One region of the Paenibacillus sp. FSL R5-0810 genome, then DNA from elsewhere that is predicted to be linked to it. Evidence: riboswitches for the same ligand, from Rfam matches in the RefSeq annotation. Region 1 holds a riboswitch; the other holds the start of a gene.
The links. Region 1 has a riboswitch for cyclic di-AMP ahead of MKX76_RS24815 (APC family permease). Riboswitches for the same ligand answer to the same signal wherever they lie in the genome.
Positions count from the first base shown of each region.

Region 2: linked by a shared signal. The riboswitch ahead of MKX76_RS22365 (C40 family peptidase) and the one ahead of MKX76_RS24815 (APC family permease) in region 1 are both predicted to bind cyclic di-AMP.

Region 1 is NZ_JBBOCF010000001.1:5,595,085-5,601,176, forward strand. It holds gene MKX76_RS24805 (MFS transporter) at 1-1,138, shown strand, start outside; gene MKX76_RS24810 (amino acid permease) at 1,287-2,702, opposite strand; gene MKX76_RS24815 (APC family permease) at 2,997-4,823, opposite strand; cyclic di-AMP (ydaO/yuaA leader) riboswitch at 5,001-5,183, opposite strand; gene MKX76_RS24820 (molybdopterin-containing oxidoreductase family protein) at 5,758-6,092, shown strand, end outside.
Region 2 is NZ_JBBOCF010000001.1:5,033,280-5,039,371, forward strand. It holds gene MKX76_RS22350 (YwhD family protein) at 1-510, opposite strand, end outside; gene MKX76_RS22355 (M1 family metallopeptidase) at 658-2,652, shown strand; gene MKX76_RS22360 (hypothetical protein) at 2,664-3,491, shown strand; cyclic di-AMP (ydaO/yuaA leader) riboswitch at 3,830-3,969, shown strand; gene MKX76_RS22365 (C40 family peptidase) at 3,974-4,447, shown strand; gene MKX76_RS22370 (GNAT family N-acetyltransferase) at 4,828-5,328, shown strand; gene MKX76_RS22375 (c-type cytochrome) at 5,489-5,845, shown strand; gene MKX76_RS22380 (4a-hydroxytetrahydrobiopterin dehydratase) at 5,961-6,092, opposite strand, start outside.

The DNA of each region.
Region 1 (6,092 bases):
CCATCATAACCCGGTAGCCATATCGCTGCTGACCGTTATTGAATATGCGCCGATCTTTCTGGTTTCGATTATCGGCGGCGTACTAGCCGACCGCTGGCGGCCGAAGCGCACGATGATTTGGGGGGACATCCTGAGTTTCTTATCCGTGCTGCTCATCCTGTTCGTCGTATTTGCAGGATATTGGCAGGCGGCCTTCGCCGTGACGCTGATCTCGGCCGTTGTCTCCCAATTCTCCCAGCCGTCCTCGTTCAAGATCATCAAGCGCTGCTTGCCGGATGAGCATGTCTCGTCGGCGACGGCATTGTCCCAGACGCTCATGTCGCTGTTCATTATTCTAGGGCCGATGATCGGGACGACGATCTATCAAGCCTTCGGCCTCGAAGCGTCTCTGATTGGCCTGCTTGTCATATTTGCCGGCTCTGCCGCCGTATTGGCATTCCTCCCCTCGCATGTGGATGAAGCAGCGGATAGGGCCGACTCTGCAAGCTCTTTTACAGAAGAACTGAAGGAGGGCTTCCGCTACATCGGTCGTACCGGATGGCTGAAGGTGCTTTTGGTGGTTTATGTTCTTCTGGCGCTCGGGGCGGGACTTGTCCAGCCGCTCGATATCTTTGTCATCACCGAGCGGTTGATGCTGGATATGACCAGCGTGCAGTGGTTTACCGCGCTTGAGGGTGGAGGGATGCTGATCGGGGGGATTATTGCTGCCGTCATCGCCGGGAGGGTGAAAGGCTCGTATCTTCTGTTTGCTGGTCTTGCCTTCCTGGGGGTGTCCACATGCATCGAAGTACTGTCGAAGTGGCCGCTCCTGACCGGTGCCATGCGTTTTGTTACGGGCGTGCTGATGGCGCTGGCGCAAACCGTCTTGATGGCACTGATGATGCGGCAGGTTGATGAACAATATATCGGGCGTCTCAATGGCGTCATGATGCCGGTCTTTACCGGCATGCTGCTGATCGGCTCCGGACTGACGGGATGGTATATGGCGGCATCGTCGATCGTTGCGGTATATTTCACGGCAGGAGCCATATTCCTGGTATCCTCGTTCGTCAGCATAAAGCTTCCCGCCGCCAAGGTGCCGGTTGAAGGCATGCCTGCCGGGCCGACGGCTGCCCCTAAAGGCGTGATGGAATCCTAGAGCGCTCAGCTCAACAACTTACTTATAAGAAAAGAGAAGGGACTGTCCCAGGTCAATGGACCTTACGGGAGAGTCCCTTCTTCTCTTCGTTAATGATGAGGTCAAGGCTGGTTTAATCTATGGTAGCGCGCAAGACGTTCACTCGAAGTCAGGATTCGTCTGGTGCTGCGTCTTGGCGCAGCGAGCTGTGCCTGTAACCATACACGGCGTAGATAATGATGCCGAGCCCGATCCAGACGATGAATCCGATCCAGGTGATCCGCTGCAGCGTCGTGAGCAGGTACAAGCAGCTGAGCGTGGCGATTAAGGGCAGCCATGGAACCAGCGGCACGCGAAAGGTCCGCTTCAGGTTAGGGTGCGTCTTGCGCAGGACAATGATGCCGAGAGAAACGGTAATAAAGGCGAACAGCGTGCCGATGCTGGCCAGGTCCGCCAGGTTTCCAAGCGGAACGAAGCCCGACAGCGCCGCGATGCAGATGCCGGATACCCAAGTGCTGAATACGGGCGACTTCGTCTTCGGATTGACCGAGCTCATCCGTTTCGGGAGCAAGCCGTCCCGACCGAGTGCGTACAGCAGCCGGGATTGACCGAACAATACCCCCATGAGGACGGTGGTCAGGCCGGCGAGGGCTCCGAGCGAGATGAAGTAGGACATCCAGTCCTGCTCAATATACAGCAGCGCGAAGGCGACAGGGTCTTTCACGTTCAAGAGATGATACGGTACAAGGCCGGTTAATACCGCCGTAACGGCAATGTATAGGATGGCAACGATAAGCAGAGAGCCTAATATGGCGACTGGCAGGCTTTTCTGAGGCTGCTTCACTTCCTCCGCAGCTGTGGCGATGACGTCGAAGCCGATATATGCGAGGAAGGCGATGGCCGCCCCCGTCATGACCCCTTCGATGCCGAACGGAAGGAACGGCGTCCAGTTGTCCGGCTTCACGTAGAAAACTCCGACACCGATGAACAGAACGATGACGGCTATCTTCAGATATACCATGATGGTGTTGAGCCGGGTCGATTCCTTCGCACCCCGGGATACGATCCATGTAATCAACAGCGCGATGACGATCGCCGGCACATCCACGTATGTGCCCTTCGCAGGATTGAAGGCACTTGTAATGGCAACAGGAAGATGAATATTGAACCCGGACAGAATGCTCTGCACATACCCCGACCAGCTGCTGGATACGAGGGCGCTTGCAAAGCCGTATTCCAGGAGCAAATCCCAGCCCATCAGCCAAGCGAGGCCTTCCCCAAAGGCGGAGTAGCTGTACGTATACGCGCTGCCGGCTACCGGCACGGTGGAGGCGAATTCGGCATAGCATAGTGCGCAGAAGGCGCATACCAGCCCTGCCAGGAGGAATGACAAGATCAGTCCCGGACCGGCATGGGTGGCGGCCGTCACGCCGGTTAATACGAAAATTCCCGTTCCCACGATAGAACCGACGCCAAGGACGATCAAGTCCATGACGCCGAGCTGTTTCTTCAATGCGGAACGCACTTCTCCGCCTGTCAAAGGCGGAATCGGCTTCTTGCGAAGCAGATTGTGTTTCAAGCTCATAAATGGAGTCTCCTAGATGTTTATTTAGATAGATTTCCCCGATGCATGACCCATCCATTCCGACATTATAAAGAAAAATAAGACGCTTTGAAAGCCTAAGGCTGCCTGTCCCCAGAAAAAAGCCTATGTCGAAGGTGTTGGCGGCCATGCGCGTACGCTTTCCTTCGGTAATTACCAGTCTCTTCCCAATCCATCTCAGAAGAATCAGCATCAGCCGCTTGGGAGCGGATGTGGGAAGCGAACCGGATGCAAAGGCAGAAAAAAGCCCGTCCCCGCCATGGGTCCGGGCTGCAGCTATTTCTTCAAATGATAAGGAACCGTTGTAAGAATAACATCCCGCCGGTAAAGCAGATGAGCGCGAATGAGCAAGCTCGACTGATTGTGCAGGAAGTTGTGCCACCCCTTCTTCGGAATGAACTGTGGAATGACGACCGTCACCTGGTAGTCGGACTCGCTGGCCTTGCGCTGTACCGTGTCGATGAATTTAGTGAGCGGCGAGATGATGCTGCGATATGGCGAATGCAGCGTCACCAGCCGGACGTCCGGCTGCCACTTCTTCCATTTTTCCTCGAAAGCAATCTGGTCTTCCCGTTCGAAGTTCACGTAAACGGCGATGATTTGGTCAGCGGACAGTGATTTGGCATAATTGAGCGAGTTCTCCACCACATGCGTAATGCCGGCTACCGGCACGATAATGATGTTGCCTTCGATCGGCTTTGCCGGCTCGCAGGTCGTAATCCGCAGCTGATCGGCGACCGCCTCATAGTGATTCCGAATCCGGGTGAAAATCCAGATGATAAGCGGCAGAAACAGAAGCACCGACCACACCTGGGCAAATTTCGTGAAGAAAAAGATCAACGTTACCGCAAAGCTGATAACAGCCCCCGTCGAGTTAATGACCAGCTTGGGGATCCAGCCTTGAGGCTTCTCGCGAATCCACTTCACCATCATTCCCGTCTGCGACAAAGTAAACGGAATGAATACGCCGACGGCGTACAACGGGATCAGATGCTCGGTTTTGCCCTCGAAGGCCACGATCAGCACGATGGACAGAAGGCCAAGGATGATGATGCCGTTGGAATACCCCAAGCGGTCCCCCCGGACCGTGAACATTCGCGGGATGAACTTATCCTTTGCCAGGTTGACGGCCAGCAGAGGAAATGCCGAATACCCCGTGTTGGCGGCCAGGATCAGGATTAACGCAGTAGTCCCCTGAATGAAATAATACAGCGCGTTCCGGCCGAAGGTATGCTCGGCGATTTGGGAGACAACCGTCACCTCTTCGCTGGGGCTGACCCCGTAATAATAGGCCAGGAATACGATCCCTGAAAATAACAGGGCGAGCAGGGAGCCCATCGCGGCCAGGGTTTTGGCGGCGTTGTTCGGCGCGGGCTCCTTGAAGTTCGGGATGGCGTTGGATATGGCTTCAACCCCGGTCAGCGCCGAGCTGCCTGAAGCGAACGCCCGCAGGAGCAGAAACAGGCTCAGTCCGGCGACGGGCGTGCCGATCTTGGTGTGCAGGTCCGGCGAAGCGTGGCCGGTTGCAATATCGTAGAGACCGACGCCGATCAGAATAAACAAGGCCAGCACGAACAGGTAGACCGGATAGGCCAGGATCGAGGCGGATTCCGTCACGCCCCGCAAGTTCAGCACAGTAAGAAACAGGACGAACAGCACGGCGATCCCGACGTTATAGGGACGAAGCTCGGGAAAAGCCGACGTAATCGCATCCGTCCCGGCCGATACGCTGACCGCAACGGTTAGGATATAGTCGACGAGCAAGGAGCCTCCGGCAACGAGGCCTGGATACATGCCCAGATTCCGTTTCGACACGACATAGGCTCCACCGCCCTGCGGATAAGAGAAGATGATCTGTCTGTACGATAAGATCAGCGCCAGCAATAAGACGAGAACGCCGATGGCGATCGGGATGGAATACCAATAGGCAGCCGCGCCGACAGTCATCAGCACCAGCAGGATTTGCTCGGGGCCGTAGGCGACGGATGACAGGGCATCGGATGACAAAATCGCCAGGGCCTTGGTTTTATTCAATTTTTGATCGCCTAATTCATTGGATTTGAGCGGTCTTCCGATGAGGAAGCGCTTGATGGAAGATAGCATCGTGTTTCACCACCGATTCGATTTGGATTTTGGGTCGTTCTCCCCAAAAAAGCATAAAGCTATGTGGCTTGGGTGAATGGTCAAGGGCCGGGCATGGGATGCATCTCCATTTCGATTTTTTCGATTTTTGGCATAGAAAAAACACAGGTTAGAGCCTGTGTTTTTTGCACAAGTTCACAACCCTCCCATTAACGCCTACGAGGTTAGCTGTCGGATTCGGGCGCGAGAGTCGCCCTACCTGATGCCGCGCGGGACCGGCCGCGGTTATTCAGGATTCACCCCATAGTATGGCTGCCGCATCGGCAGGCATACGCTTTGGTTCCCCCATTTTCCTCTCTGGAAATTCGGCGAATCAACTGTGAGATTATATTGGATTTGAAATCTGAATAGTATATTACGCCTGCGGCATTCGATTGTAAAACGGCCTTTTGCCGCTATTTTCGGCAGTAAGGAACCGAATGATCCATAAGTAAGCGATTACATAGGATACGGACTTTCGCGGGATCATTATTTTGCAGATTTACGCAATAAATCGCTGAATGCGAAGATTTGGAAACTGAAAGCGCGGTAGGGAAAGCAGAAAACGCGGTGAGGGGAAAAGGTAGGCGTGCAGATAAAAGAGGATGCTCCTATCGAAGAAGCAAGCCGAACAGAGCATTCGCGGCCGCTTCTTGAGCCGCCCGTAATGTAAATTCGCCATGCCGTATCTCGGGGGAGGAGATACATGCATGGCGAATTTTTGGGAGTGGTCCATGATATGGCGAGGAGGAGAAAGGGTCTGGGTTTCTCATCCTTGCTCTTGATAGAAATATACCCGGGAGTTCGAGGGGTGAATCACATCTTTAGAAAAAAATGTATGACTTTACGATAAGGCTGATTTTTTTTAAGATAAGGGGATACGAAAGAGGCTGGAGCACAAGGGGGAGAGGACAAATTGATTCATCAGGAACACGGCGTATTTCCGGCGGTTTGCCCGCTGGATTGTCCGGATACTTGCAGCTTGCTGCTGCATAAAGAGAACGGGAAGATCGTAAAGGTTACAGGCAACCCCGACCATCCGATCACGCAAGGCGCGATCTGCAATAAAGTCCGCAATATGGCTCACCGGGTATACCATCCGGAGCGTGTGCTCTATCCGCTGCGCCGGACCGGCCCGAAAGGGGCCGGATTATTTAAGCGGATCAGCTGGGACGAGGCTATCCGGGAAATCGCGGACCGGTACAAGGCGCTGATTGAAACGGATGGTCCGGAAAGCATCCTGCCTTACAG
Region 2 (6,092 bases), 560 kb from region 1:
AGTCCGAAGCGCTTCCTTGAATTCATCCGGGGATGCGTTCCACCATTCCTCATTGCGGGAAATCAGCAGCTCGCGCAGCGCCTTCTTCTCTACATCGCCAAGTCCGTCCAGAATAATCCGGCGCTTTAGCGCAGCGTCCATCTTGTTCACATGATCGGCGAGGATTTTCCAGCCCTTGCGCGCCTCCTGATCGATCCACATTTCGCAAGCGGTCGCACCGGCGTAATGCTGGCCTTCAGCCGTGCGGTCCACCGCTACCCATACGATCCACACCTGACGGCCATTAGGCACCTCGTCCCGGTCCGTCGTAAACCGGATGCCCCGCTCCACCTTGCTCTTTGCATGCATGGCCCCAATATCCACCTTGGCCTCGCCATTATCGATAATGACTGGCGAAAGGCTGTTCAAATCAATCGATCCTGCACCGAACCCTTTATGCTTGCTCTTGCTGTTAATAATGTTCAGCGCGATTTGTTTCTTGGCGCCCTGTTCCTGACTCCCGTTCTCCATTGCCGCAAAACCTCCTATATCAGAGCCGACAAAGCCTGTCGGCTGCATCGTAACTACCTTTGTCCCAATAATTTTATTTTAACTAATAATCCTCCAAAAGCAAACATATACATGCTGTAGATGCTTGTCAACGGGAGGTTATTCGATATGGTCCCACCACGTGCCAAAGTCTTTCTATCATCCCTGCTCGCCTTGGGTTTGCTTGCAGGATCGATGCCAATATTTCTTTCTAATCAAGGGTCCTCCTTGTCGGCGCTTGCTCCGAATGGGGGCAAGCCCTCCGTCTCTGCCGTGGAGAAGGCCCCGCTTTCACCTCCAAAGGTTCAGCCTGATGCACCGGCCCCTGCGCTTAGCGACCGGCTGGTCGAATACCACATGGATGTAAGGTACGAGCCTGAACAAAACAAGCTGAAAGGCAAGCAGACCGTCACCTGGACCCATCCTGGCAAAAGAAGCGTGAATGAGCTCTACTTCCACTTATACCCGAACGCCTTTGCATCCGATGAAACGACGTTCATGAAGGAGTCCGGAGGCAGGCTTCGATCCGATCCGATGCCTGAGAACGGCTATGGGTCGATGAAGATTACGAACGTGAAAACGACCGAGGGCCTTGGCCTGACGCAACGACTGCAGTTTGTTCAGCCGGATGACGGGAACATCAAAGATCAAAGTCTTGCCAAACTCCGGTTGCCCAAGCCTGTAAAAGGCGGAGAGAGTATAACCCTGCATTTGGAGTTTGAGGTAGAGCTGCCGAAGATTTTCGCGCGCATGGGCCGGACCGAGGATTTTGTCATGGCTGGCCAGTGGTTTCCCAAGATATCGGTATACGAGCCTGCCGGCACGCGGGGAAGAACCCAGGAAGGCTGGAACTTACATCAGTATCACGGTAATTCGGAGTTTTACTCGAACTTCGGCATCTATAGCGTTCGGATTCGTGTACCCGAGGACTATATCGTAGCCGCTACCGGGTTCCCGACCAAGCCTGCGCAGAAAGCAAACGGCGAGAAAATTTACCAATTCTATGCGGATGACGTGCATGACTTCGCCTGGGCCGCCTCGCCGAACTTCGTGACAGCGGAAGAGGCTTACTCCGCTCCGGGTATCCCTGGCGTCCGGATCAAGCTGTACCTTGATCCGGCTCATAAGGATTTGAAGGAGCGTTATTTTGATACAGCCAAAACGGCGCTGTCCTCTTTCGGCAAATGGTACGGCTCCTATCCGTACTCCACATTATCCATCGTTGTCCCGCCTTACTCCGGCAACGGCGCAGGCGGCATGGAATACCCGACGCTGGTCACCGCCTTCGGAGCCAATAACGACTCGCCCGGATATGAGCTGGAGCGGACCGTCATCCATGAAATCGCCCACCAATATTTCTACGGCATCGTAGCCAATAACGAATTCGAAGAGGCATGGCTGGACGAGGCTTTTGCTTCCTATGCCGAGGAGAAGGTCATGGAGAAGCAGTACGGAATTACATCCAATACCGCGGCGCAAGGCGCATCCATTACGTCGCCTGAACCGCTTAAGATGGAGTCCTGGAAATACAGCTCGCATGAAAATTACGCACTCAACGTCTATACACGCGGCAAGCTGGTGCTCCAGGGCATCGAGCGACAAGTCGGATCCAAGACGATGGATAAAATCATGATGACCTACGCCAAAAAATTCCGCTTCAAGCATCCGACAACGACGGACTTCCAGAAGGTTGTTGAACAGGTTACCCAGTCCTCATGGCAGTCGTATTTCGATCAGTACGTTTACGGCAGCCAAATGGCTGACATCGCGATCGACCAGATCAAAACCAAAAATAAAGGCTCACAAGCGCACCCACGGTTTGTTTCGACCGTAAACATCACGAGCAAGGGCGGCGATGTTACCGATGTGCCGATTGTGTTTGCTTTTGAGGATGGCAAGCTTGTTGAGCGGACATGGAGCGGCAAGAACGGCAAAGTAACTTATACGCTGGAATACCATACACCGCTCGCCTGGGCCATGGTAGATCCGAAATATACCATCATGCTGGAGAATAAACACATGAATAACTATATGAAGGCTGGCATGGATCCGAAAGTCGTTACACGCTGGAATCTCGGCATTACCAAGCTCGTGGAGACGCTGTTCGGCAGCATGTCGTGGTGAGGGGGGAGCACATGAAAAGCTATGCAGGCCAAGGCTGGATCAGTGTTAAAGATCAATTATACGTCTCCATTCTACTGTTCTTGTACCGTCTTCTCTGGGGCTACTGTCTGTACAGGCTAGTGAAATCCGCCGTCGTCCCGCTTTTGATGCGGTACCCGGATCCGGCTCCTAACGAGCTGAGCCGCCTCCTGTTCTTCTATGAGGGCGAAATGAGCTTGTCGCTCAGCAATACGGTTCATACCTACGGCTGGATCCTTGCCGCTCTGCTCCTCATCCGCATGGTGCTTACCCCGCTGATTCGCTCCGGCATCTTCTACAACCTCCACCAGGAGGCCCGTGGCGAACGCGGTCTGTTCTTCTTCATCGGCATGCGGAAGCATTGGAAATCGGTAACGGTGTTCTATCTCATCGAGCTTGTTCTTACGGTTGCGCCGGGTTACTGGATCATTCCCAAGGCTCTTCCGGCACTGCTCGGCTCCATTCAGGAGCCTTCCCAGCTGCTCCGGGTGCTGCCTTACGCGGCGGCCTGGTTCCTCTATACCTATGTTATTCGCCTTGTGCTGCTGTATATGCAGTTCGGGCATACCGGAGAGCTCGGTATGATCGCATCCGTCACGGCGCTCATACGCAAGCTGGGAACGGCCGTACTGCTGTCCATTTCTGTTGGTGGAGCCGCATTTGTCATTCTCCTGCTGTTCAGCTCGGCGTCCCTGGTCTGGGCGGGATTAATCGGACTCATCATTCAGCAAGCCTCCTATTTCCTGAACGGGCTCTTCCAAATATGGGGAATTTCTTCCCAATATCATTTATGGAGAGCGTCCGTAGCTTCAAATCCATAACGGTTACAAAAGTTACATTTCATTAACAACCATTCATCGTTTAAATGTGGTAAAAAGGTTGTAACCGGAAGCTAAAGCAGCCTCCGAAAAGGATAGATTTCGAACGATAACTTCTACATCCAACCGGAATCCTCAACATTCTCCTCCCATGATTTATACAAAATCCCTGTCCCACTTCAATGTGGACAGGGATTTTTGTTAAAAAAACAACTTTCCTCGTTTGCCAAATTGTTAATACTCTGCTAAAATAACGAATATGTTAGTAACAACTTTGTCATTTTTATTGTAACTATTGTCATCATGTTAACATGTTGGAACGTCATATTGGGTTCATCGACATCTTTTAAAAGCCGAATTCCCGTCTTCATACGGGAAGCGGGGGATCCGTTTTGGGTGAATTGATCTCGCTAGAGAGGGATCATAGGGGACCTTCAACCGAACCCTTAAGCTAACCTCGCAGGCAATGGAAGGAGCTTTTTGTTTTGAAGAAGAAGTTAACAGCCATCTCTTTAGGCTTGGCCCTTGCGCTCACGATTGGAACCGGTAGCGCTTTCGCGGATTCCAAGTTGAATACCGTTATCAAACCAACCATCGGTGTCTCTTATAAAACCGGCGGAACCACTACAAAGGGTTTTGATTGCTCCGGATTCACCAGCTATATTTACAAGAAGCTGGGCCTCACCCTGCCGCGCACTTCTGCAGCACAATACAAGGTAGGTACCGCGGTATCGAAGAGCAACCTGAAGGCCGGGGATCTCGTATTCTTTAATACTTCCGGCAGAGGCGTTTCCCATGTTGGCATTTATGTCGGTGGCGGGAAGTTCGCCCATTCTTCCTCCTCGCGCGGTGTCATCGTTAGCCCGCTCAGCCAGAGCTACTACGCGAAGCGTTATGTAGGCGCGAAGAGAATCATGAGCCAAAGCACGTACAAGTCCCTTGCCGTGAACTACAATTAATTGACTGTACCGTAATTTTTCTGAATGTCCATAAGCCCTGGAGCATGAGATGTGCCGATCTCACCCAGCGGCTTTTTTTCTATAATTTTTCGTCTATACCTCTATAACGTTTCAGGCCATGGAAAAGTTCTATGTTTTTCGGAAAATCCAAAAATATTTTTTTCATTCTGTATGCTCAAAGCCACCAACAAGATTCGGCCAATCCGAGCGCTTACATTTTATTTACCCTTCCAGAATTAACCTAAACAGCAATACGAATAAACAATCGAAAATTTTTTAGCTTCAGTTTCGTTTCCCCCTGCGCTATTATCTTTGCAATCCCGCTCAGCAGCATGTATTCTCTCTCTAACGGAATTGTTTTGAATGAGAGGAGTATTTAGATGGAGGCGAATTTACCCTCGTTTCATACCGTGGTCATGCAGGAAGCCCATGCCGCTGAAATTTGCACCTGGTCCTATCCCCCGCCCTATAATATATATGGCTTTCTTCCTTGGGAGCAGATGAAGGGACTAGGGGTGGAATTCGGGGATCCCGGCATCCGCCTGCAGCAATACCTGTCCGTGCTGGATGAGCAGGATCAGCTCTGGGGGTTTGCCCAGCTATTCCCTATGGCAGGCGTTACGCGTCTAGGCCTGGGCATGCGGCCTGATTGGTGCGGCCGGGGAATGGGTAAACGGTTCGTGCAGGCAATTGTGGATGAGGCGAAGCGGCGCCGGCCTTCGGACGAGATTGATCTTGAGGTGCTTACCTGGAATGAACGGGCTATCCGGACTTACCGGAAGGCTGGCTTTTACATTGCCGATACGTACGAACGCCTTACGCCGACGGGCATGGCGTCTTTTTATTGCATGGTGCATGACCCGATGGCCAATGAGGAATAGTAGTCTTGTCTATATGAAAAAGCACAATTTTGTGTACTTTTTATGAAGGCAGGCTTGAACATTGCTTTTTTTGTCACAACTGGCTATGATGTGTAAGGATGTTGGTTTATAATGAAGACAAGTGCAAAAGTGCAGTATACATAGAAAGGACGATATGACGATGCAAAAATGGATCATGAGCGGACTGTTCTTCGTCGCATGTGCGTTGGCTATTGCGCTGATGTTTACGCTTCCAGGCAAGGAGCAGGTGGCGCAGGAAGAGAAGCCGACCATGCCGGAGGTTACTTTGGATGCCGCTGCGGCTGAAGCTACATTGAAAGCCAGCTGTATCTCCTGCCATGGCGATCAGCTCCAGGGCGGTGCAGGTCCGGCTCTGAATCAAGTAGGCGGACATATGGATGCGAACGCAATCTTTAACGTAGTCACCAAGGGACGTAAAGGAATGCCTTCCTTTAAGGATCAGCTGAAGCCTGAGGAAATTGCAAACATCGCGCTGTACCTTGCTGAGAAAAAATAATCCATCAGCTCTTATTACGCAAAACACGCTTGGATCCCCAGACTGCTGTTTGGATCCAAGCGTGTTTTTTAATTCTCGGGCCTAACGCTTCTGCAGCTGCCCGAATCTACATTGCCTATTCCGGATCCTTCAGATCCTTGGATCGGCTCTTCTCATAAACTTCGTTAAATTGCTGGGCCTCCTTGATGTCGACGGCCGTTATGCCACCGTCATCCCATGACGTCAGGCGGAGCGTCACCGTTTTATA